DNA from 2 places in the Aeribacillus sp. FSL M8-0235 genome. Region 2 is predicted to be linked to the other one. Evidence: predicted binding sites of a transcription regulator. Region 2 holds the regulator's gene; the other holds the start of a gene.

Region 1 (11,101 bases), 1.2 Mb from region 2:
GTTAATTCACGCTGTCGGCTAGCCTTCATACAGGAACAGGTGAAGCCGGGCATGAATAGCAGCTTCTGCCAGATCAAAAAATGTCGGAAAAGGGCATACTTTGTCCGGTTTAGCCGTAAAGGAATCCCTCTTATGGTAGACAGGTCTACATAAGAGGGATCATATCAAGTGAAACCTGAAGGATCTTTGTGTCAGCAGATCTAATTTTACAAGAACAAGCCGCCAATGGCGCCCGTTAAGACGATGATCCATGGAGCTATCTTCCAATAAGCGAGCATACTGAATAAAATTGCAGCAAAAGCAAAATCAATCGGACGATTAATGGAGCTTATCCAGATCGGATCATAAAAAGCGGCAATTAAAATTCCGACGACAGCAGCTTGTATGCCCATTAACGCACCATTAATCTTTGAATTGCTTCGAAGCTTTCCCCAAAACGGTAATGTACCAAAAATGAGCAGAATTGCCGGAAGAAAGATGGCGCAAGTTGCAACGAATCCCCCAGCCCATCCATTCATGACCGCTCCAATATAAGAAGCAAATGTAAACAAAGGACCAGGAACTGTCTGTGCTGCTCCGTAACCAGCCAAAAATTCTTTTTCTGTTAACATTCCTGTTGGAACAAATTCCTGTTCAAGCAGCGGGAGCACCACATGTCCGCCCCCAAATACGAGAGATCCAGAGCGGTAAAAGCTGTCGAACAAGCCGATCCAGTAAGAAGAAGTCCACACTTTTAATAAAGGAAGGAAAAGGAGAAGCCCGAAAAATAACAATAAACAGCTTGCGGCAAATCGTGTTGAAATCGGCACCTGCAACGAAGTCTGGGTATCTTCTTCTACTTTTTTATATAATAAAAATCCAATAAAAGCCGCTAGCAACATGACGACAACTTGGGAAAAAGCATGTTGCCATAATAAAGTAACGACTAGCGCGCCTAATGCGATGGCTTTTCTCCCTCGGTCAGGGGTAAGTTTTTGTGCCATTCCAATAACAGCATGGGCGACTACAACAGCAGCAACAATCTTTAAGCCGTGAATCCAGCCGGCATCAACAATATGTAACTCTTTAAGAATAAGAGCAAAGATCATCAGTGCGATTGCAGATGGAAACGTAAAGCCGATAAAGGCGCAAAGTCCGCCTAATATTCCTCCCCGCATGAGACCGATGCCGATCCCGGCTTGGCTGCTGGCAGGTCCGGGTAAAAAATGGCATAAAGCAACCAAATCTGCATAGCTCTTTTCATCCAACCATTTTCTTCTCCGAATATATTCTTCATGAAAATATCCTAAATGGGCGATTGGTCCCCCAAATGAGGTCAATCCAAGCTTTGTGGAAATGGCAAATATCTCGAACAGCGTTTTCCATTTTGATTCCTTCATGTTATCCTCCACCTTCATTATGGATTTCTTTAAAAAGCTCGTACGCTTTCGTCCGGGCTTCTTTCAGAACGGCTTTCCCTTTCTGTGTAGTTGTATAATATTTTCGTATTTTTCCTTCTACATTTTGTTCTGTTTTTTCTAACAGTCCGTCCTTTTCCATTGCGTGGAGAATCGGATAAAGAGTCCCTGCACTTATGTTGTAGCCATGACTTTTCAGTTCCTCAAGCATCCACAAGCCGAATATAGGATGTTCGCTTGCATGATGTAAAATATGAATATGTATAAAACCGAGAAAAAGCTTGCGCAACACTTTATCTTCCATTTTTACCCCCCATTTTGAGAATCGATATCGAATTTCGATAACATTAATATTGTAAGGTTATTCATATGTACATGTCAAAATTATATTTACGAAAATATTTGACAATTGAATTGCCTTTTCATAAAATGGACATATAAAATATGAACACTTATTCATATAAACACATATACTGTATACTGCAATGTGTACTCTATTTCATTGGAGGATTAGAGAATGATTCAGTATCGGGTAAAGGGATTGTCTTGTGCAAATTGCGCAAAGAATCTGGAAGAAGAAATCCAAAAGCTTGAATATGGGGAAAATGCAAAATTAAATTTTCAATCTAGCAAACTGTATGTCAATGAAGAAATTAATATTGCTAAAGTCAAAAAAATTTTAGCATCGGATGGGGCCTATATTGAGGAAGAAAATAAACATAAAGATACACATTCTTATTTATTGTGGCTCGTTTTGCTCTCGGTTTTAGCTTTTATAGCTGCTGTTGTGTTCGAAAAAACATTATCACCATCCGCCTCTGTTACAATGTATATAATTGCTACGGTGATCAGCGGATATAAAACATTTTTGAAAGGGGCCAAAAACCTCGTTCGATTGAAATTTAACATTGACACCCTTATGACAATTGCTTTGATTGGGGCTTTTGGCATTGGAGAGTGGAAGGAAGGTGCTGTTGTTGCCATTTTATTTGGAGTGAACGAATATTTAGAGGGCTTGGGAATGGAAAAGGCCCGTCGTTCTATCGAATCGCTTTTAGAAGTTGCGCCGAATGAAGCTACGATTGTTATAAATGGCCAGGAAAAGAAAGTTTCCATTCATGACATCAAGGCAGGGGATATTGTTCTTGTCAAAGCCGGTGAAAAAATTCCATCGGATGGGATAGTGGTGGAAGGGAAAAGCTCAGTTAATGAAGCGGCCATTACTGGAGAATCTCTCCCTGTTGAAAAGGAAGCAAAAGATGAAGTGTTTGGCGGAAGCATTAATAATGAAGGAATTTTGAAAGTTCGGATAACAAAGCCTTATGAAGAATCGTCTCTAGCGAAAATTTTGCATTTAGTTGAAGAAGCGCAGGAAACAAAAACGCCGACTGAGCAATTCATTAATAAGTTTGCGAAATATTATACTCCTTTGATCATGCTTATCTCTCTTGTCGTTATTTTTATTCCGCCGCTTTTCTTAGGAGTTGATTGGAGAACATCTTTATATCAAGGATTGGCAGTGTTAATTGTAGGCTGTCCATGTGCATTAGTTTTATCCTCTCCCATTGCTATCGTTTCAGGAATCACGAGAAATGCACGCAAAGGCATTCTTGTAAAAGGCGGGGTTTATTTAGAGCAATTAGGGAAAATTGGAATAATAGCTTTTGATAAAACAGGAACACTGACAAAAGGGGAGCCTTATGTAGAGAAGTTTGTAGAATATGATCCTTCTTTTTGGAGCATCATCGGATCAATTGAAAAATCCTCTACTCATCCGATCGCTAAAGCCATTATGAAAAAAATAGATGAGTTAAACGTTTCCCTTTTGGAGGCTCGCTCCGTTGTTGCAACATCAGGTGAGGGAATAAAAGCGGAGATAGACGGGAAGGAATACCGTGTCGGCAATGAAAAAACGATTCAACATCTTTCGCTCAGCGAAAATGTAAAGGAAGATATAAAGGCCTTTAAACAGGAAGGACTAACAATCGTTTTGGTTTCAGATGACAAAAACGTTCTCGGTATGGTCGGTATAGCGGATGAAATTCGACAGGAAAGCAGCCAGGTGATCCGCATGCTTCACCGAACAGGTGTGAAGAGGACTGTCATGTTGACAGGAGACCACGAAAAAACTGCTGAAAAAGTGGCGAAAAAGGTTGGTTTAAGCGAATATTTTGCAAACCTTCTGCCGGAAGAAAAGGTGGAAAAGGTAAAAGAGCTGTCTCTCTCAGGAAAAACGGCAATGATCGGAGATGGTATCAATGATGCGCCTGCGCTCGCAGCTGCTGATTTAGGCATTGCAATGGGAAAAGGAACAGACAGCGCAATTGAAACGGCTGATATCGTTTTAATGCAAGATCATTTAGGGAAGCTGCCTGAAGCTATTTCAACCGCCAAAAAAGTGAACAGAATCATCAAGTTAAACATCGGGATTGCTCTAGGTTTAAAAGCCGCTGCACTGCTGCTGACGATTCCAGGCTGGCTTACGCTTTGGATAGCCATTCTGTCTGATATGGGGGCGACTGTTTTAGTGACCCTCATTAGTTTAACGATTTTATGGGAACGAAATAAAAAACTTCTAAATGAGGCTTTCAGCTAATGGCTGATCGCCTTTTTTTCTTGCATTTTTTTAATATTTCTCTTCCATAAACATATGACATTTATTATAATCTTATTAATTTGACAACCTGCCGCTAATGAAAAATTGGACATAACATTTTGGACAAAATCATGGGAGGAATTGTGCATGCTTTTAGGTGCAATTGAAGCGGGCGGAACAAAATTTGTCTGTGGAATTGGAGATGAAAACGGAAATATCATCGAGCGGACTTCTTTTCCGACGACAACGCCTGATGAAGTGCTTGAACAAGTGGTCAAATTTTTTCGGGATAAAGATATTAAAGCGCTTGGAATTGGCTCATTCGGTCCGATTGATTTAGATCGCACAAGCGAAACATTCGGATACATAACATCTACTCCGAAGCTACAGTGGGCGAATATAAATCTTGTCGGAGCGATAAAAAAAGAATTCCCTATTCCAATTGGCTTTGATACCGACGTCAATGCAGCAGCGCTGGGGGAAATGAAATGGGGGGCTGCGAAAGGTCTGAATAGCTGCATTTATATGACGATCGGTACCGGGATCGGAGTCGGTGCCATCTCTGAAGGACATCTAGTACACGGGCTAATCCATCCGGAAATGGGGCATATGCTTGTTCGGCGCCATCCTGAAGATTCGTTTGCCGGCAATTGTCCGTATCACAAAGATTGTTTGGAAGGAATGGCATCCGGTCCTGCTATAGAAAAACGCTGGGGAAAAAAGGGGCAAGAATTAGAAAAAAATGAGAAAGTATGGGATTTGGAAGCGTACTATATTGCACAAGGAATTGCCAACCTTATACTCGTTTTATCGCCTAAAAAAATAATAATTGGCGGCGGAGTCGCCAAACAAAAGCAATTGTTCCCCCTTATACATCAAAATGTTCAAGCTTTATTAAACGGTTATGTTCGCCATGAAGTGGTGCTAGAAAACATTGCAGATTATATTGTTCCGCCCGGATTAGGGGATAATGCGGGACTTTGCGGGGCGATTGGTTTAGCATATGAAGCTTTTTTGGAGCATCATCAAAAATAAAGCATTCATAGTGAAAGAACATTGATTGCCATTATTGTTCAAAAAGCATCGGTATGTGGTTTTGCTTGAAAGCTTTTGAACGGCTTCCATATAATAAAGGTATAACCGTTTAACCGTTGATGAAAAGAGGTTTTTTTATGATCAAGTTCGTGTTTGCCGCTTTCGCCCCTTTTTTGCTTGTCTTGTTTTTCACAAGAGTTACATATAGTCATGTCGTTGGGACATTGTTGACGGCTGGTTTATTAATTGCCTCTTATTTTGCAGGTCATATGGATACTATTTATATCGCCATTTTGGATGTAGCCAGCTTAGCGGCTGGTTTTATCGCTGCCAGAAGCATGAAAAAAGATAAGAAAACATCTACTTAAACCTGTTCAACACGATTGACAGGTTTTTATTGTCTATGAAAATCAAACGTCAGTTCGTATTTTTGGTGATTCAGCCTGATTATATGTTAAAATAAAATATAAGTTTCTGAATTGGAGGATGTTCCATGGATCGGTTTGAATTAGTTTCAGATTACCAGCCTCAAGGAGATCAGCCGAAAGCAATCAAAGAGCTGGTGGAAGGAATCAGGCAAGGAAAAAAACATCAGACGTTGTTAGGTGCAACAGGAACTGGCAAAACGTTTACGATATCCAATGTGATTAAAGAAGTAAACAAACCGACGCTTGTCATTGCCCATAATAAGACGCTTGCCGGACAGCTGTATAGCGAGTTTAAAGAATTTTTTCCAAACAATGCAGTTGAATATTTTGTCAGCTATTATGACTATTATCAGCCGGAAGCGTATGTTCCGCAAACAGATACGTATATTGAAAAAGATGCGAGCATCAACGACGAAATTGATAAATTAAGACATTCGGCCACCTCTGCATTGTTTGAACGGAAAGATGTTATTATTATCGCAAGCGTTTCTTGCATATATGGTTTAGGTTCGCCAGAAGAATATCGTGAGCTTGTCGTAAGTCTTCGCACAGGAATGGAAATCGAGCGCAATGACTTGCTGCGCCGTTTAGTGGATGTGCAGTATGAAAGAAATGATGTAGATTTTCGCAGGGGAACTTTTCGCGTGCGCGGGGATGTAGTGGAAATTTTCCCTGCTTCGCGCGATGAACATTGTATCCGCGTGGAATTTTTCGGAGATGAAATCGACCGCATCCGTGAAGTTGATGCGCTGACAGGCGAAATTATTGGAGAGCGGGAGCATGTAGCGATTTTCCCGGCATCACACTTTGTGACAAGAGAAGAAAAAATGAAAATTGCCATTGCTAATATTGAAAAGGAGCTTGAGGAACGGCTGCATGAACTGCGGGAGAATGGAAAGCTATTGGAAGCACAGCGGCTCGAGCAACGGACAAGATACGATTTAGAAATGATGCGGGAGATGGGCTTTTGCTCCGGAATTGAAAACTACTCCCGTCATCTTACATTAAGACCGCCCGGATCGACTCCTTATACGCTTTTAGATTATTTTGGAGATGATTTTTTGATCGTCATTGACGAGTCTCATGTGACGATTCCGCAAATCCGCGGAATGTATAACGGCGACCAAGCCAGAAAACAAGTGCTTGTCGATCATGGATTCCGTTTGCCTTCAGCACTCGACAACCGTCCGTTAAAATTTGAGGAATTTGAAAAGCATATGAAACATGTCATTTATGTTTCTGCCACCCCTGGGCCGTATGAACTGGAGCATACGCCAGTTGTTGTCGAACAGATTATCCGCCCGACTGGACTTTTGGACCCAACCATTGACGTCCGTCCGGTTGAGGGGCAAATAGACGATTTAATCGGCGAAATTCAAAAGCGGGTCAAACGGAATGAGCGGGTGCTTGTGACCACACTAACGAAAAAAATGGCGGAAGATTTAACGGATTATTTGCGGGAAATCGGGATTAAGGTGACATATCTCCATTCTGAAATTAAAACGCTCGAGCGCATTGAAATTATCCGTGACCTGCGGCTTGGCAAACACGAAGTGCTGGTCGGGATCAATTTGCTCAGGGAAGGGCTTGATATTCCGGAAGTATCTCTCGTTGCAATTTTGGATGCAGATAAAGAAGGATTTCTCCGTTCGGAACGTTCTCTTATTCAAACAATCGGACGGGCGGCTCGGAACGCAAACGGGCATGTCATTATGTACGCTGATACAATCACAAAATCGATGGAAATCGCCATAAACGAAACAAAACGGCGTCGTGCGATTCAAGAGGAATATAACCGTCTACACGGCATTACGCCAAAAACGATTCAAAAAGATATTCGCGATGTAATCCGGGCGACATATGCAGCGGAAGATGAAGCAGAATATAAAACGGAAAAGGCTGTGAAGCTGAACAAAATGTCTAAAAAAGATCGAGAACAACTGATAGCCCGTATGGAAAAAGAAATGAAAGAAGCTGCAAAAGCATTAGATTTCGAAAGAGCTGCTGAATTGCGCGATCTAATTTTGGAGCTGAAAGCGGAAGGATGATTGGATATGGCAACAGATAAAATTGTTGTAAAAGGTGCACGCGCTCATAATTTAAAAAACATTGATGTCACGATTCCAAGAGACAAGCTTGTCGTTGTAACAGGTTTATCGGGATCTGGAAAATCTTCTTTAGCTTTTGATACGATTTATGCAGAGGGACAGCGGCGTTATGTGGAGTCTTTATCTGCCTATGCCCGCCAATTTTTAGGACAAATGGATAAACCTGATGTCGATGCGATCGAAGGCTTATCGCCGGCCATTTCGATTGATCAAAAAACAACAAGCCGAAATCCGCGTTCAACGGTCGGAACGGTGACAGAAATTTATGACTACCTACGGCTTCTTTTTGCCCGTGTCGGGCGGCCGACATGTCCAGTGCATGGGATAGAAATTTCTTCGCAAACAATCGAACAGATGGTTGACCGGATTATGGAATATCCGGAGCGGACAAGACTTCAGGTTCTTGCGCCTGTTGTGTCTGGAAAAAAAGGAATGCATGTGAAAACATTGGAGGAAATAAAAAAGCAAGGATTTGTCCGCGTACGGATTGACGGGGAAATGATGGAGCTTACCGACGATATTTCTCTTGAAAAAAATAAAAAACATTCAATTGATGTTGTGGTGGATAGGCTGATCGTGAAAGAGGGGATTATAAGCCGGTTGACCGATTCCATTGAAACAGCTTTAAAACTAGGTGATGGAAAAGTCATTATTGACATCATCGATGGCGAAGAGCTTCTTTTCAGCGAACATCATGCCTGTCCAATTTGCGGTTTTTCGATTGGAGAGCTTGAACCGCGGATGTTTTCCTTTAACAGCCCGTACGGAGCTTGTCCTGCTTGTGACGGCTTAGGTTCAAAACTAGAGGTGGATTTGGATCTCGTTATTCCAAATAAAAACTTGACATTAAAGGAACACGCAATTGCACCGTGGGAGCCGACAAGCTCTCAATATTATCCGCAGCTTCTTCAAGCGGTTTGCAACCATTACGGTATTGATATGGACATTCCGGTTAAAGATATACCGAAACATCTGCTCGATAAAATTTTATTTGGAAGCGGCGGGGAAAAAATTTATTTTCGCTATGAGAACGATTTCGGGCAAATCCGGGAAGGCTATGTAGAATTTGAAGGTGTGGTCCGCAATATAGAACGGCGCTATAAAGAAACGACATCTGATTTCATACGCGAACAAATGGAAAAATATATGACGAATCAGCCGTGCCCGACATGCAAAGGGCATCGACTGAAAAAGGAAAGTCTGGCTGTTCTTATTAACGGACGCCATATCGGACAAGTCACTCAATTATCTATTCGTGAAGCCTATCAGTTTTTTGACCAATTGGCATTGACAGAAAAAGAAATGAAAATTGCCAATTTGATTTTAAGAGAAATAAAAGAACGGCTGAATTTTTTAATTGAGGTAGGTCTTGATTATTTAACATTAAGCAGATCAGCCGGTACGCTCTCTGGAGGAGAAGCGCAAAGAATCCGTCTTGCAACACAAATCGGATCAAGACTGACAGGAGTTCTGTATATATTGGATGAACCGTCTATCGGTCTGCATCAGCGGGATAATGACAGGCTGATCCGCGCGCTCCAAAATATGCGGGATATCGGCAACACGTTGATTGTAGTCGAACATGATGAGGATACGATGCTTGCAGCTGATTATTTGATCGATATTGGGCCGGGAGCTGGCGTGCACGGCGGTCAAGTTGTAGCTGCCGGTACACCAAAAGAAGTGATGAATGATGATCGTTCGCTTACCGGTCAATATTTATCAGGGAAAAAGTTCATTCCATTGCCGGTCGAAAGGAGAAAACCAGACGGCCGATATATTGAAATAAAAGGCGCTAGCGAGAACAATTTAAAAAATGTAAATGTCAAATTTCCTTTAGGAGTATTTTTGGCTGTTACAGGTGTATCTGGTTCAGGGAAAAGCACGCTAGTCAATGAAATATTGCAAAAAGGCTTGGCGCAAAAGCTGAATAATAGTAAAACAAAACCCGGTGCCTATAAAGGAATGAAAGGGATTGAACATCTCGATAAGGTCATCAGCATTGACCAATCCCCGATTGGAAGAACGCCGCGTTCAAATCCAGCTACGTATACCGGCGTATTTGACGATATTCGCGATGTGTTTGCAGCAACGAATGAAGCGAAAGTAAGAGGCTATAAAAAAGGACGCTTCAGTTTTAATGTGAAGGGCGGCCGCTGTGAAGCATGCCGAGGCGATGGAATCATCAAAATTGAAATGCATTTTCTTCCTGATGTATATGTTCCTTGTGAAGTATGCCACGGAAAAAGATATAATCGGGAAACTCTTGAAGTCACGTATAAAGGGAAAAATATTGCGGATATTTTAGAAATGACTGTGGAAGACGCGCTTCAGTTCTTTGAAAATATTCCAAAAATCAAACGGAAGCTGCAAACCATTTACGATGTGGGACTTGGCTATATGAAACTCGGCCAGCCGGCAACGACAATGTCCGGAGGGGAAGCACAACGGATAAAGCTTGCTTCAGAGCTGCATCGCAGATCTACTGGAAGATCGCTGTATATTTTAGATGAACCGACAACAGGGCTGCATGTTGACGATATTGCTAGGCTCTTGAAGGTTTTGCATCGGCTTGTTGAAAACGGAGATACGGTTCTTGTGATCGAACATAACTTAGATGTGATTAAGTCCGCTGACTATATCATCGACCTTGGACCGGAAGGCGGGGACGGCGGAGGAACAATCATTGCAACGGGCACCCCTGAAGAAGTGGCAGAAGCGAAACAGTCTTATACAGGAAAATATTTAAAACCGATTTTGGATCGGGATCGGAAGAGAATGAAAAATTTAATTTTGAAAAAAGAGGCAGCGGCAAACAGTTAAATAGGCTGTTGCCAGTCTCTTTTAAATGACGAAGAATGTTCCTGAAATTCCTGAAACGGATGGTTTTATTCCGTCGGTTTTCAGGAGATGAGTTGTAGATTTTTACTAGCCCTTTCAGCGAAAAATCGAGGAAATACTGATTTTCTTTGATATATGAACATACTTTCCCCTTTTCGCATAAAACAGAGTTGAGCCCTTTTGTGTGACAAAGGGCTCTTTTTTCATAAACAGGTTTTCTGATGCTCAACTTTTCATTCATGTACAGATTCATACATTTTAAAGTTCCATGTTCGTCTCTATAAATCTCTAGTGTCTTGAGAATATATACTAGTTATTGTGCTTACGATGTTCCCAATTTCGAATGTAATTGAAATTTTTTGATGCATTGCTCATTCATAAAAAAGCTGACCCAAAAAACCATATTTGACGGTTTTGGATCAGCTTTTTTAAAATCAGCCTATGTGAAAAGAAAGCACGATAAAAAATTCAAATTATTTATTCTCTATTTCTTGAATGGCTGTTTGAACCAATTTAGAAATCGTCATATCATCCATTGGCGGATTGTGAAGCCCTGCTCTCACATCACGATAATATCGCTGCAGCGGATTTGACAGTTGAAGACTTTTTGCTCCAACTAAACTCATCGCTTTATCGACAATGTTGATGGCTGAGTTCGTCACAATATGCTTCGCAACACTAAGCTCGTTTGTAATG
Region 2 (11,101 bases):
AAAAAGCTCCATCTATTACGCAAGATTTAGTCATTCGAGGCTATATTATCGCAACTCCAAAACGGGACCATAAATTTTTAATTAAAAGACTAAAAGAAAAAAATATCGACTATTCCAAATATGAAGCACTCTTTTAAACAAAAACATAAGCCTTTCGGGGATTTGTCCCGAAAGGCTTATTTATATAGAATAAACGGTAACCTGCTTTAAACAGCCGGCAGCTATATGTATTTTTTTACGTTCCGTTCAGTTGATTTTTCAGTTTTTTATACGAAATGAACATCGCAATTCTCCAAGGAACAATCATTCCAAAAGCCAGCAGCCAGAACATACCGCTTAATTCGCCAACATCGATAGACGCGCTTAAATAAGATTTTAGCAGAATTCGTACAACTAACAGACCAATCAAAATGTAAACAAAAGCTTTTGACCTTTTTAAATAGATTTCTTCTCCCCGAACTTCAAAAGTAGAGGTTTTTATTAAAAAAATCGAAAAAATCAGCCCGACTGTCAACGCCTCCAAAATTTCCATCGGCGTTATGCGGAATTGCGGAAATAAATACATAAGGGCTCCAGTGCTCATAAAGATCGGAGGCAAAATAATTTTTTTCGCTGTCGCCGGCTTTTTAGCAGCCTTTGTTCTGATCATAATTACGACAATGCCCATTAATACAGCCGTAATAGAAGACCAAATGACCATGCAGAACCATCCTTTTATTTTCAGCTTCTTTCTTTAATAATATTATAGAAAAAAAAGCAAAATGAAAAGGCTAATTCATAACTCTTTTGATGGCTTCCATCACACGATCTTCATCAAAAGGCTTTGTAATAAAATCGAGTGCTCCTGCTTCTATCGCTTCGATAACCATTTTTTGCTGTCCCATTGCCGAACATATAATGATTTTCGCATCCGGAAATTCCTGTTTAATTTTTGTAATAGCCTCAATGCCGTTCATTTTCGGCATTGTGATATCTGTGATTAATACATCTGGTTGTAATTGTTTGTATAATTGTACCGCTTCGATGCCGTTTTCCCCTTCTGCAACAACCTCAATACTATGCTTTTTCAAAATGTCCTTTAATGTTTCCCTTAAAAATTTCGCATCGTCAACGATCAATGCTTTCAAATTAATTCCACCTCAATTATCCTCGCAAACTAAATCCTTTGATATTATACTACTTTCTGTCACAAAAAAGTACCGAGAGGTTTAAAATATTGTCAAAAATCTCGTTTTTCTCTTAAATGACTAAAAATTAAAACCCGGTTGGTAAAAATATAAGAATTTTGTTCATCCAATTAATAATTTTAGTCATCCAATCAAAAAACAGCAGAATTCCCATGAAAATCATGAATATGCCTCCAATTTTCATGATTTTCACATTATGTTTTTTGATCCAATTCATCCGCCCGATGAAGAATGATAAAATAAAGAACGGTACTGCAAAGCCTAGCACATATGCTGTCATATACAGAACTCCAGAACTAGGATTGGTTGCCGCTAAACCGATTACTACCATAAGAATTGGGCCCGTACAGGGAGTCCATCCAGCTGCAAACGCCATACCAATCAGAACAGATCCAAGAAATCCGGCTGGACGATTTTTGAATTCAATCCTTCTTTCCTTCATTAAAACATCAGGTTGAAAAACACCGAGAATAACGAGTCCAAAAAAGATAATGAGGATCGCTCCTATTTGTCTTATCAGATCTTGATAGTTCAAGAAAAAGTTTCCAATCAAGGATGTGCCGAATCCCATTGCGATAAAAATGGCAGAAAAACCAACTAAAAAAAAGAAAGTATGTAATAAGCTTCTTTTTTGCAGCATAGCGTTTTCAGTTTTCAACTCATTAACCGATACCCCAGTTATATACGATAAAAAAGCAGGATATAAAGGCAAGCTGCACGGAGAAATAAACGATAAAAAACCTGCTCCAAATGCTAAAAACACATTAATTTCCGACATTTTGCTGCTCCTTCCAAAAGATTTACCTCCATCCATTCTAACAGATCATTGAATAAATGTTTAAAAGAACGTTTGACATTTTCCGCACATTATTACAATGAACCTTCTCCCGCCATGAATGACTATTTTTACAACTTCTTACAACGAAAAAAGAATTAATCTTACCTTGAGAAAGGAAAGACTAATTCTTACTTCACAATTCCGTTATAAAACAACGCATATATTAAATAGTATAGATAAAAATTACATGATGTCAAAAAATATGATTGGTCATCATGAACTAATTTAATGAAAAATCATTCAATAATGCCTGAAACGAAATTATTTTAATTGATTTTGCATCGCTTTCATCATTTGATTGATTTTCTTCTGGGACGGTTTCATTCCCATTTGCATCATCATCATTTTCAACATTTGTTCGTTAATAGGTGGATTTTTCTTCAAATAATTCATCATATACTTTCGAGCGATAAAAAAGCCTAGCGCTACGCCGGCAAGTAATGCCAGAACAGCGATTAATATCGCCAGCCAAAGTTCCATCTTATTTCCTCCTTCATGTTGTCTATCATACAGTGTACTAAACCATATGACATTATACAATATTTCATTAGCAAATTTCCTCAACTTTAGACAAATTTTCTTTCTTTAATTGGACTCAGCCACCCGTATCGTTCATTTGTAAAATCCATGGCAAAAAAATAAGGATCAAATTTTCCCAATATATCAAAAAACAATAACTCACCGTCAAAGCTGCCGGTACAAATCATTTCAATATACCGTTCCTTTAAAACCATAGTAGCTTGTCCTTTTTGATTTTCCATTTGGATGGCGTGAATCGATGATACCTTTTGATAATGGTTTCGGTGAGACAAGAATGACTGAAGCAGCAAATCTATTTCTGAAATGGGAATGGCTCTTGAAATATAATTGACTTGCCTTTCCAATTGTTCAAAAATAGGATGCGTTTTCCTTGTCCAAAAAAATTCTTGATATAACTGAAAAATTTTCGATTCCCTATGATAAAAATGCTCAGCAAATTCCTTTTTTATCAAATACAAATAAAAGTGCCTCATGCGCTCACCTCATTGTTACATTCCTTTTTTGCTATTATAAAGCAAGGAATGTAAAAGGTTTGTCTTATGGTGGCGGATAGAGGCACTAATTTTGGCGATTATTTCCGAACTAATTCTTTTACTTTTTCGACAACATTTTCAACAGTAAAACCGTACTCGCTTATAATTTTTTCCCCAGGTGCAGATGCTCCAAACTTGTCGATAGCTAAGATTTCACCTTCAGATCCGACATAGCGCTCCCAGCCAAGCGAAGATGCCATTTCGATCGCAAGACGCTTCGTTACGCTGCTAGGAAGAACTGATTCTTTATAATCTTTTGATTGCTTTTCAAAACGGTCCCATGACGGCATGCTGACGACTTGCACATCAATTCCATCAGATGCAAGAATTTGTTGAGCTTTAATAGCTAATGCTACTTCTGAACCTGATGCAAGTAGAAGAGCATCCGGTTGATCCGATTTCGCCGGTGAAATGACATAAGCGCCTTTTGCAACACCTTCTTCAGCATTTTCTTTCGTACCTTTAATAGTTTCTAAATTTTGGCGCGTTAATACTAATGCAGTCGGTGTTGATTTAGATTCCAGCGCAGCCTTCCACGCAGCTCTTGTTTCATTTCCATCAGCTGGACGAATGACAGAAAGATTCGGCATTGCTCTCAAAGAAGCTAATTGTTCAATCGGCTCATGTGTTGGTCCGTCTTCTCCAACCGCTATGCTGTCATGAGTGAACACGTAAGTTACAGGGAGATTCATTAATGCTGCTAAACGAATCGCTGGCCGCAAATAGTCAGAGAAAACAAAGAACGTTCCGCCAAAAACACGTAAACCTCCATGCAGAGCCATACCGTTCAATGCTGCTCCCATGGCAAACTCTCTGACACCAAACCAAATGTTTCGTCCGCTGTAATCTTCCGCAGAAAAGTCTCCTGAACCTTTTATTGTCGTTTTGTTTGATCCAGCTAAGTCTGCAGATCCCCCAAAGAAATAAGGAACTTTTTCAGCTATTGCATTTAATACTTCTCCAGAAGAAGAACGGGTTGCAACGCTTTTTCCTTCTTCATAAAAAGGTAAAGATTGATCCCAATTTTCTGGCAATTCACCATTGATTGCTGCCTTTAACTCTTTTGCAAGTTCAGGATATTCTTTCTCATACTTTTCAAACAAATTATTCCATTCAATTTCTTTCTGCTTTCCACGTTCTTTTACATTTTTCTCAAAATGCTCATAAACTTCTGCTGGAACATAGAAATCTTCTTCAAATGTCCATGCATAGGCTTCTTTTGTCAATTTTGTCTCTTCTGGACCTAACGGCGAACCATGAACGGAAGAAGTGCCTGCTTTATTCGGCGAACCATATCCGATTGTTGTTTTTACTTCAATTAATGTCGGTCGTTGTTCATCCAATTTGGCTTCTTCAATGGCTTTCGAAATCTCTTCAATGTTGTTGCCGTCCTCAACGCGCAGCACTTGCCAGCCCATAGATTTAAAGCGCTCTTCTACATTTTCTGAGAATGATTTATTTAAATCCCCATCTAGGGAAATATCATTCGAATCATAAAGAACAATTAATCGTCCAAGCTTCAAGTGACCAGCTAAGGAAGCTGCTTCAGAGGAAATCCCTTCCATTAAGTCACCGTCACCGCATATGACGTATGTGTAATGATCAACAATATTGTATCCTTCTTTATTGTATGTAGCTGCTAAATGACGTTCTGCCATCGCCATTCCAACGGCCATTGCTATTCCTTGGCCTAATGGTCCAGTTGTTGCGTCAACGCCAGGTGTATGTCCGTATTCAGGATGTCCAGGTGTTTTGCTTCCCCATTGACGAAACGACTTAATATCATCCATGGAAAGATCATAACCCGATAAATGAAGCAAGCTGTAAAGCAGCATCGACCCATGTCCGGCAGATAAAACAAAGCGATCTCGATTAAACCAATTAGGGTTTTCAGGGTTAATGTTCATAAATTTCGTCCACAGCGCATAAGCCATTGGTGCGGCGCCCATTGGCATTCCAGGATGTCCGGAATTCGCCTTTTCAATCGCGTCAATGGATAATGTTCGAATCGTCATGATGGATAAATCTTGAATGGAATGAGTCACCATTATCATCCTCTCATCTGTATTTTCAGTTTATAATCTTATCTTTATTGTTGCAATAAGGCAACACCCATCCGTTAATGCAGCCTTTTATTTTTAAATTTTTTCAATTTTTCCGGTGTAACATCATTACCTTTCGGATCAATCACTGTAACATTTTTTAAGGTGTTTTGAAAATCCCGACGAAACGACTCTAAATATTCCTGCCTTAATTGCTGCTGCACTAGCTTTTCCACTTGCGTCAATCCTTCTGACTTAGACTTTTTAGATAGTTCATTAATACGGTTAAGTTTTTCTTTTGAAATCATAAGCTGAACCCCTTGTATATTTTTGCCGCGCTCTTTTATCATACTAAATGCAACCACTAATGACAACAATTATTGCTATGATTCGCCTTTTTCTGACAAAAATTGTTGATATCTGCGATGAACAGTAGCTTTTGAAACATCATAGCCGAATCCTCTTAATGTTGCCGCTATTTCTGAAAATGTCAGGCCGTTTTTCCGCAATCGGTCAATCTCCTCGATCGGAACTTCTTTTCGCTCTCTTTTATAGGAAGAATTTCTATTCTTTAAATTTTTTTCAGGCCTGTACCCATTTTGTATAGCTCTCAACATTCCCCGCTTTATTTTCAAATTATGAATTTTTCGTTGATATTCTTCCACAATTCCTATAATTTCAAGCACCATCGTGTCTGATTCAGACAGTTCCATCTCCCCGCGATGGGCAGCGGTGAAAATTTTCACGCCTTGTTTCAAAATGGAATGGACAATGGCGATTTTGGCATTTCCTCTGCCAATTCTTGTTTCATCCTGTATTAATACCGCTTCAATTTCTTTCTCCTCAATCAATTCCAGCAGTTGAAAAACCCCTTCACGATCAACATCATACCCGCTCGCTTTTTCTTCTATCACTTCAACAACTTCCATACCGTTTTCAGCTGCGAGCTTTAACAGCTCGTCTTTTTGTCTTTTCAAAGATGTTTCCTGCTCTGCCTTTTCAGTGCTGACTCTTGCATAAACGACTGCTCTCATGTTAAATGCTCCTTGCGGTTATTCTTTGTTTGCCAAATATTCAGCATTGTAGTATTTATTTTTTTCAATCGGAATGACGATTGTTTCCCCCGGTTTTACAACAAGGCTTTGGAGATTGTTTCGCTCCTGAACCCATTTTACAAACTCTGAATGAGACATATTGTCATATTCTTTATATTCATCAGCGATTTTCCACAAACTGTCCCCTTCCTTCACTTGAACCTCCATATAATGATCGAGCTCTTCCCTTTCTCCAGTATACGAAATCGCCAAAACTGCCGCCATGATGACAAGGAAAAAAGAAACGATGTAAGACCATGATAATTTATCCATTTAGAACCGCCCCCTGAAACAGAATATTTGTTCGGTTTTTTGTTTTTAAGTATAAAAGGGAACACATGTTTCTGTCAAGCAAATATTCGAACTTACGTTTGCTTTTTTGGAAAAATCATGCTATAATCGACACAAATTGATATGACTGAGGTGCTTGACATGTCAACAAAATTATCTAAGAGACAACAAGATATTTTGAACTTCATTAAGGAGGAAGTAAAAAAGAAAGGATACCCTCCCTCTGTAAGAGAAATCGGCGAAGCGGTCGGTCTTGCCTCCAGTTCAACTGTTCACGGGCATTTAGCAAAGCTTGAGAGCAAAGGACTGATTAGAAGAGACCCCACAAAGCCGAGAGCCATTGAAATTTTGGACGATGATGGCAACCACCTTCTAACAAACAATGTGATCAACGTGCCGGTCATCGGAAAAGTGACGGCTGGTATTCCGATCACTGCCGTTGAAAACATCGAAGAATATTTTCCGCTTCCGAATCATATTGCGTCAGGTGATGATCAACTTTTCATGCTTGAAGTAGTCGGAGAAAGCATGATCGAAGCAGGCATTCTGGACGGAGATTTAGTTATTGTCAGACAGCAGCAAACAGCCAATAACGGCGACATCGTTGTCGCGCTCACAGACGACAATGAAGCGACCGTAAAAAGGTTTTTCAAAGAAAAAGACTTTATACGGCTTCAGCCGGAAAACCCAACAATGGAACCGATTATTTTAAAAAATGTGACAATACTCGGAAAAGTGATCGGGCTATACCGTTCCATACACTGAATATTCGATGTCTCAAAACAGGTGAGGCATCCTTTTTCTTTTTATAAAATTTTCAACATTCCCTCTCTTAGCGATGTTAAATTTTTAAAAATGTTTTCTAATCAATATGTATGCAGACAAGCTAGATTCAATGAAACAAATTTCAGGCGCCTTCTCCGCGCCTGCATGCAAAGCTATTATGCAACAATTCTCAACAGTCATTGTTTTTTGATTTATTTTGTTGTAGAATTTTTTATTGTAGATTTCGCTTCCTTAGTCAGTGCCGGGATGATTTACTGAATTGTTTGAATTCTTCTAACTGCTTAAATTTTAGGTATAGGAGAGGTGCTATGAATCAATTACTTATGAAACAAAGTGAACTGGAAAATGCAAAGCAATATGTCAATGAAGTATTTCAATCCGTGCAAGAAAAAAATCCGAATGAGCCTGAGTTTCTTCAAGCTGTAAAAGAAATATTTGACTCGCTTGTGCCTGTATTTGCTCAACATCCTACATATATAAAACACGGAATACTTGAAAGAATTGTTGAGCCGGAAAGATTGATCATTTTTCGCGTTCCATGGGTGGATGACGAAGGAAAAGTGCGTGTAAACCGCGGATTTAGAGTGCAATATAATAGTGCAATTGGGCCATATAAAGGAGGCTTGCGCTTTCACCCGACCGTCAACGCCAGCATTATTAAATTTTTAGGATTTGAACAAATCTTCAAAAATTCATTGACTGGGCAGCCGATCGGCGGAGGAAAAGGCGGATCTGATTTTGATCCGAAAGGTAAATCAGATGGGGAAATTATGAGATTTACACAAAGCTTTATGACAGAGCTTTACAAACATATTGGACCAGATATTGACGTTCCTGCCGGTGATATTGGAGTTGGCGCAAGAGAGATCGGATACTTGTTTGGCCAATATAAAAGAATACGCGGCGGATTTGAAGCTGGGGTGTTAACCGGAAAAGGCATTGGTTACGGCGGAAGCCTAGCGAGAACCGAAGCGACAGGGTATGGAACTGTTTATTTTGTTGAAGAAATGCTTAAAGACCATGGATTAAGCTTCAAAGGAAGCACAGTTGTTGTCTCTGGTTCTGGGAACGTTGCCATATATGCGATTGAAAAAGCAACACAATTAGGTGCAAAAGTTGTCGCATGCAGCGACTCTGATGGCTACATTTTTGATAAAAATGGAATTAATCTTGAAACGGTTAGAAGGTTAAAAGAAGTTGAAAGAAAAAGAATTAAAGAATATGTAAATGAACATCCTCATGCAGAATATTATGAAGGCTGTTCCGGAATTTGGTCCATTCCGTGCGATATTGCCCTCCCATGCGCTACTCAAAATGAAATCGATAAAAAAGCAGCTGAACTCCTTGTTTCCAACGGACTCAAAGCTGTTGGAGAAGGCGCCAACATGCCGTCTACATTAGAAGCGATCGACGTGTTTTTATCAAACAATATTCTTTTTGGACCTGCAAAAGCTGCTAACGCAGGCGGAGTTGCTGTTTCAGCATTAGAAATGGCTCAAAACAGCGCAAGATTATCTTGGAGCTTTGAAGATGTCGACGCAAAATTACGTGATATCATGAAGAACATTTACCGAAATTGCGTCAACGCTGCAAATGAATACGGCTGCTCCGGAAATCTTGTCGTCGGCGCTAACATTGCAGGATTTAAAAAAGTCGCTGATGCAATGGTAGAACAAGGAGTCATTTAAAAGATAGAAAAATGGTCATTTCCATCATTTATTCTTTATAGTGAGTAAACATATATGATAATCGCTAAAGCTTTACCTACCCTGCTTTGGCGATTCATCATGCTCACTATAATACCCCATCTTAACTTGAGTGAATAGAAATTGACATCACACCGATCCAAATTCACTCTTCTTTATTTCCACGATTGGATCAAATTTTTCCCTATCAGTGTATCCCATTCAATGAGAGAATTGAAGTTTTATGTCAGATTATCTTACATATTTTTTTACGCTGATGCCTGGATTGATTATCTCTCTTGCTTTTTAAATAAAAAAGACAGATTGCACTGATGTTTGTTTTTCTGCTTCTTCTCTTCTTTACTCTCAATATTTTGTATCATCAAGTATAAAATTTATAGAAACAAAGTAACTGCTATTAAAATTGATTTTTCCAATTAAAGCATTTTATTATTGATATGGTTGCTCCTTCTATCCAGTGCCAATAACCTTCAGCACAAATACTTGTTCATCTAAAAAACACCGAATACGGCTGCCCATCCTCCAATGAAACGGCGGTATTTTCACTGACTGACTTTGGATAAGACGATTCGTTGACGATGTACTACCGACTTTACATGCATCACGTAAAAATGCTAAACTGAACGCAGACAAAATCGACATGCGCCCTAACCGAAAATACAGATCTTTTGCAACGCAAACATATTTCTGGAAGTCATTCGGGGGGGGAACAAAATGATTTATCATTTAGCAGGAAAACTTGCAATATTGATCATTAAAATTTTTAGTTTGCTAGAAGTCAAAGGCAAGCAGCATATTCCGGCAGACCATCGTTTTATTGTTACATGCTCTCATCGCAGCTGGGTAGATGTAGTCTTGCTCGCCGCAGCACTTTTTCCAATTCATGTCCATTATATGGCCAAAAAAGAATTGTTTCAGAACACGCTCATAGGTTGGTTTTTGAAAAAGATGCATGCTTTTCCAGTTAATCGTGAAAATCCTGGACCGAGCGCACTAAAAATTCCTTTGAAACTGTTAAAAGAAAATAAAGTTGTTGGAATTTTCCCGAGCGGCACAAGAACAGACGAGGAAGTTCCTTTAAAAAGAGGCGCGGTTACAATTGCGATGAAAGCCGGCGTTCCCATATTGCCTGCAACCTATCATGGTCCAAAAAGTTTAAAAGATTTTTTTGCCGGGAAAAAAGCTGTCGTTGCATTTGGCGAACCAATCTATTTAGAGAAAAATGCAAATCAAATTGATGATGCGCTTCAACAGCTTGAACATAAGCTGAAAGCTCTTGAAAAAAGCATAAACGACTAAACATTGACGTTTCTGATCAGCTTGTCATTTTTAGACAAACTGATCAGAAAGCTAAAGGCGAAGTAAAGTTCTGATATTTTCATTTATCGATCTAGTTCGATCCACTTATTTGTCTTCAAAGGCGGTTTGTACGCACGAAGTTTATCTATTAATATAGAGGGATTGTCTGCAAAAATCATAAACTGTTTATGCGTTTCAGGCATGAAGCCTCCCTCTACCGCATTCTCAATCATCTGTTTTACCGGCGTGTAATAGTCATCGATATTTAACAACGCCACAGGCTTTTCATGAATCCCAAGCTGCCCCCAGCTAACCGCTTCAAATATTTCCTCAAAAGTACCATAGCCTCCGGGAAGAGCAATGAACGCATCTGAAAGCTCTCCCATTTTTGCTTTCCGCTCATGCATATCATTGACTTCATAAAGCTGAGTGAGATGCTTGTGGACAACCTCTCCTTGAAATAAATTCGTCGGCATAACGCCCAATACGGTGCCTCCTAACTCTAATACGGTGTTTGCAATCACTCCCATCAGACCAATGCTGGAGCCTCCATATACGAGCTCAAGCCTGTTTTTTACCAATTCTTCTCCCAGTTTGATAGCTGCTTCTTTATACTTAGGATTTGTTCCCGGATTCGATCCTGCAAAAACACAAACACGTCTCATATTACCACTCCTGCTTCTTCTCTAAACGTTCTGACGAATGAGAAAGTCCTATTAAAAGCTGTGAATGGGATATTTCCATCACAGCTTTTTTACAAAATTATTGAAAAATCTGACTGATTT

Evidence for each region. Region 2 encodes LexA, which represses DNA repair genes until DNA is damaged. Its sites were predicted from a motif close to CGAACATATGTTCG; they were not measured.
Region 1: the regulator LexA is predicted to act here: its motif matches at 5,440-5,453, upstream of uvrB (excinuclease ABC subunit UvrB).

Annotation. Positions count from the first base shown of each region.
Region 1 is NZ_JBBOBW010000001.1:801,969-813,069, forward strand. Features, by position in the region: gene NSQ71_RS03910 (chromate transporter) at 207-1,379, opposite strand; gene NSQ71_RS03915 (PadR family transcriptional regulator) at 1,381-1,701, opposite strand; gene NSQ71_RS03920 (heavy metal translocating P-type ATPase) at 1,915-3,993, shown strand; gene NSQ71_RS03925 (ROK family protein) at 4,141-5,028, shown strand; gene NSQ71_RS03930 (CsbA family protein) at 5,166-5,396, shown strand; gene uvrB (excinuclease ABC subunit UvrB) at 5,522-7,504, shown strand; gene uvrA (excinuclease ABC subunit UvrA) at 7,511-10,387, shown strand; partial or broken gene NSQ71_RS03945 (acyl-CoA dehydrogenase family protein) at 10,879-11,101, opposite strand, start outside.
Region 2 is NZ_JBBOBW010000001.1:1,963,490-1,974,590, forward strand. Features, by position in the region: gene NSQ71_RS09460 (DUF2621 domain-containing protein) at 1-137, shown strand, start outside; gene NSQ71_RS09465 (CcdC family protein) at 236-700, opposite strand; gene NSQ71_RS09470 (response regulator) at 771-1,127, opposite strand; gene NSQ71_RS09475 (cytochrome c biogenesis CcdA family protein) at 1,255-1,965, opposite strand; gene NSQ71_RS09480 (YneF family protein) at 2,287-2,505, opposite strand; gene sirA (sporulation inhibitor of replication protein SirA) at 2,592-3,038, opposite strand; gene tkt (transketolase) at 3,137-5,146, opposite strand; gene NSQ71_RS09495 (DUF896 domain-containing protein) at 5,218-5,448, opposite strand; gene NSQ71_RS09500 (YneB family resolvase-like protein) at 5,524-6,174, opposite strand; gene yneA (cell division suppressor protein YneA) at 6,193-6,507, opposite strand; gene lexA (transcriptional repressor LexA) at 6,667-7,290, shown strand; gene gdhA (NADP-specific glutamate dehydrogenase) at 7,620-8,999, shown strand; gene NSQ71_RS09520 (lysophospholipid acyltransferase family protein) at 9,732-10,316, shown strand; gene NSQ71_RS09525 (LOG family protein) at 10,400-10,981, opposite strand; gene NSQ71_RS09530 (aldo/keto reductase) at 11,079-11,101, opposite strand, start outside.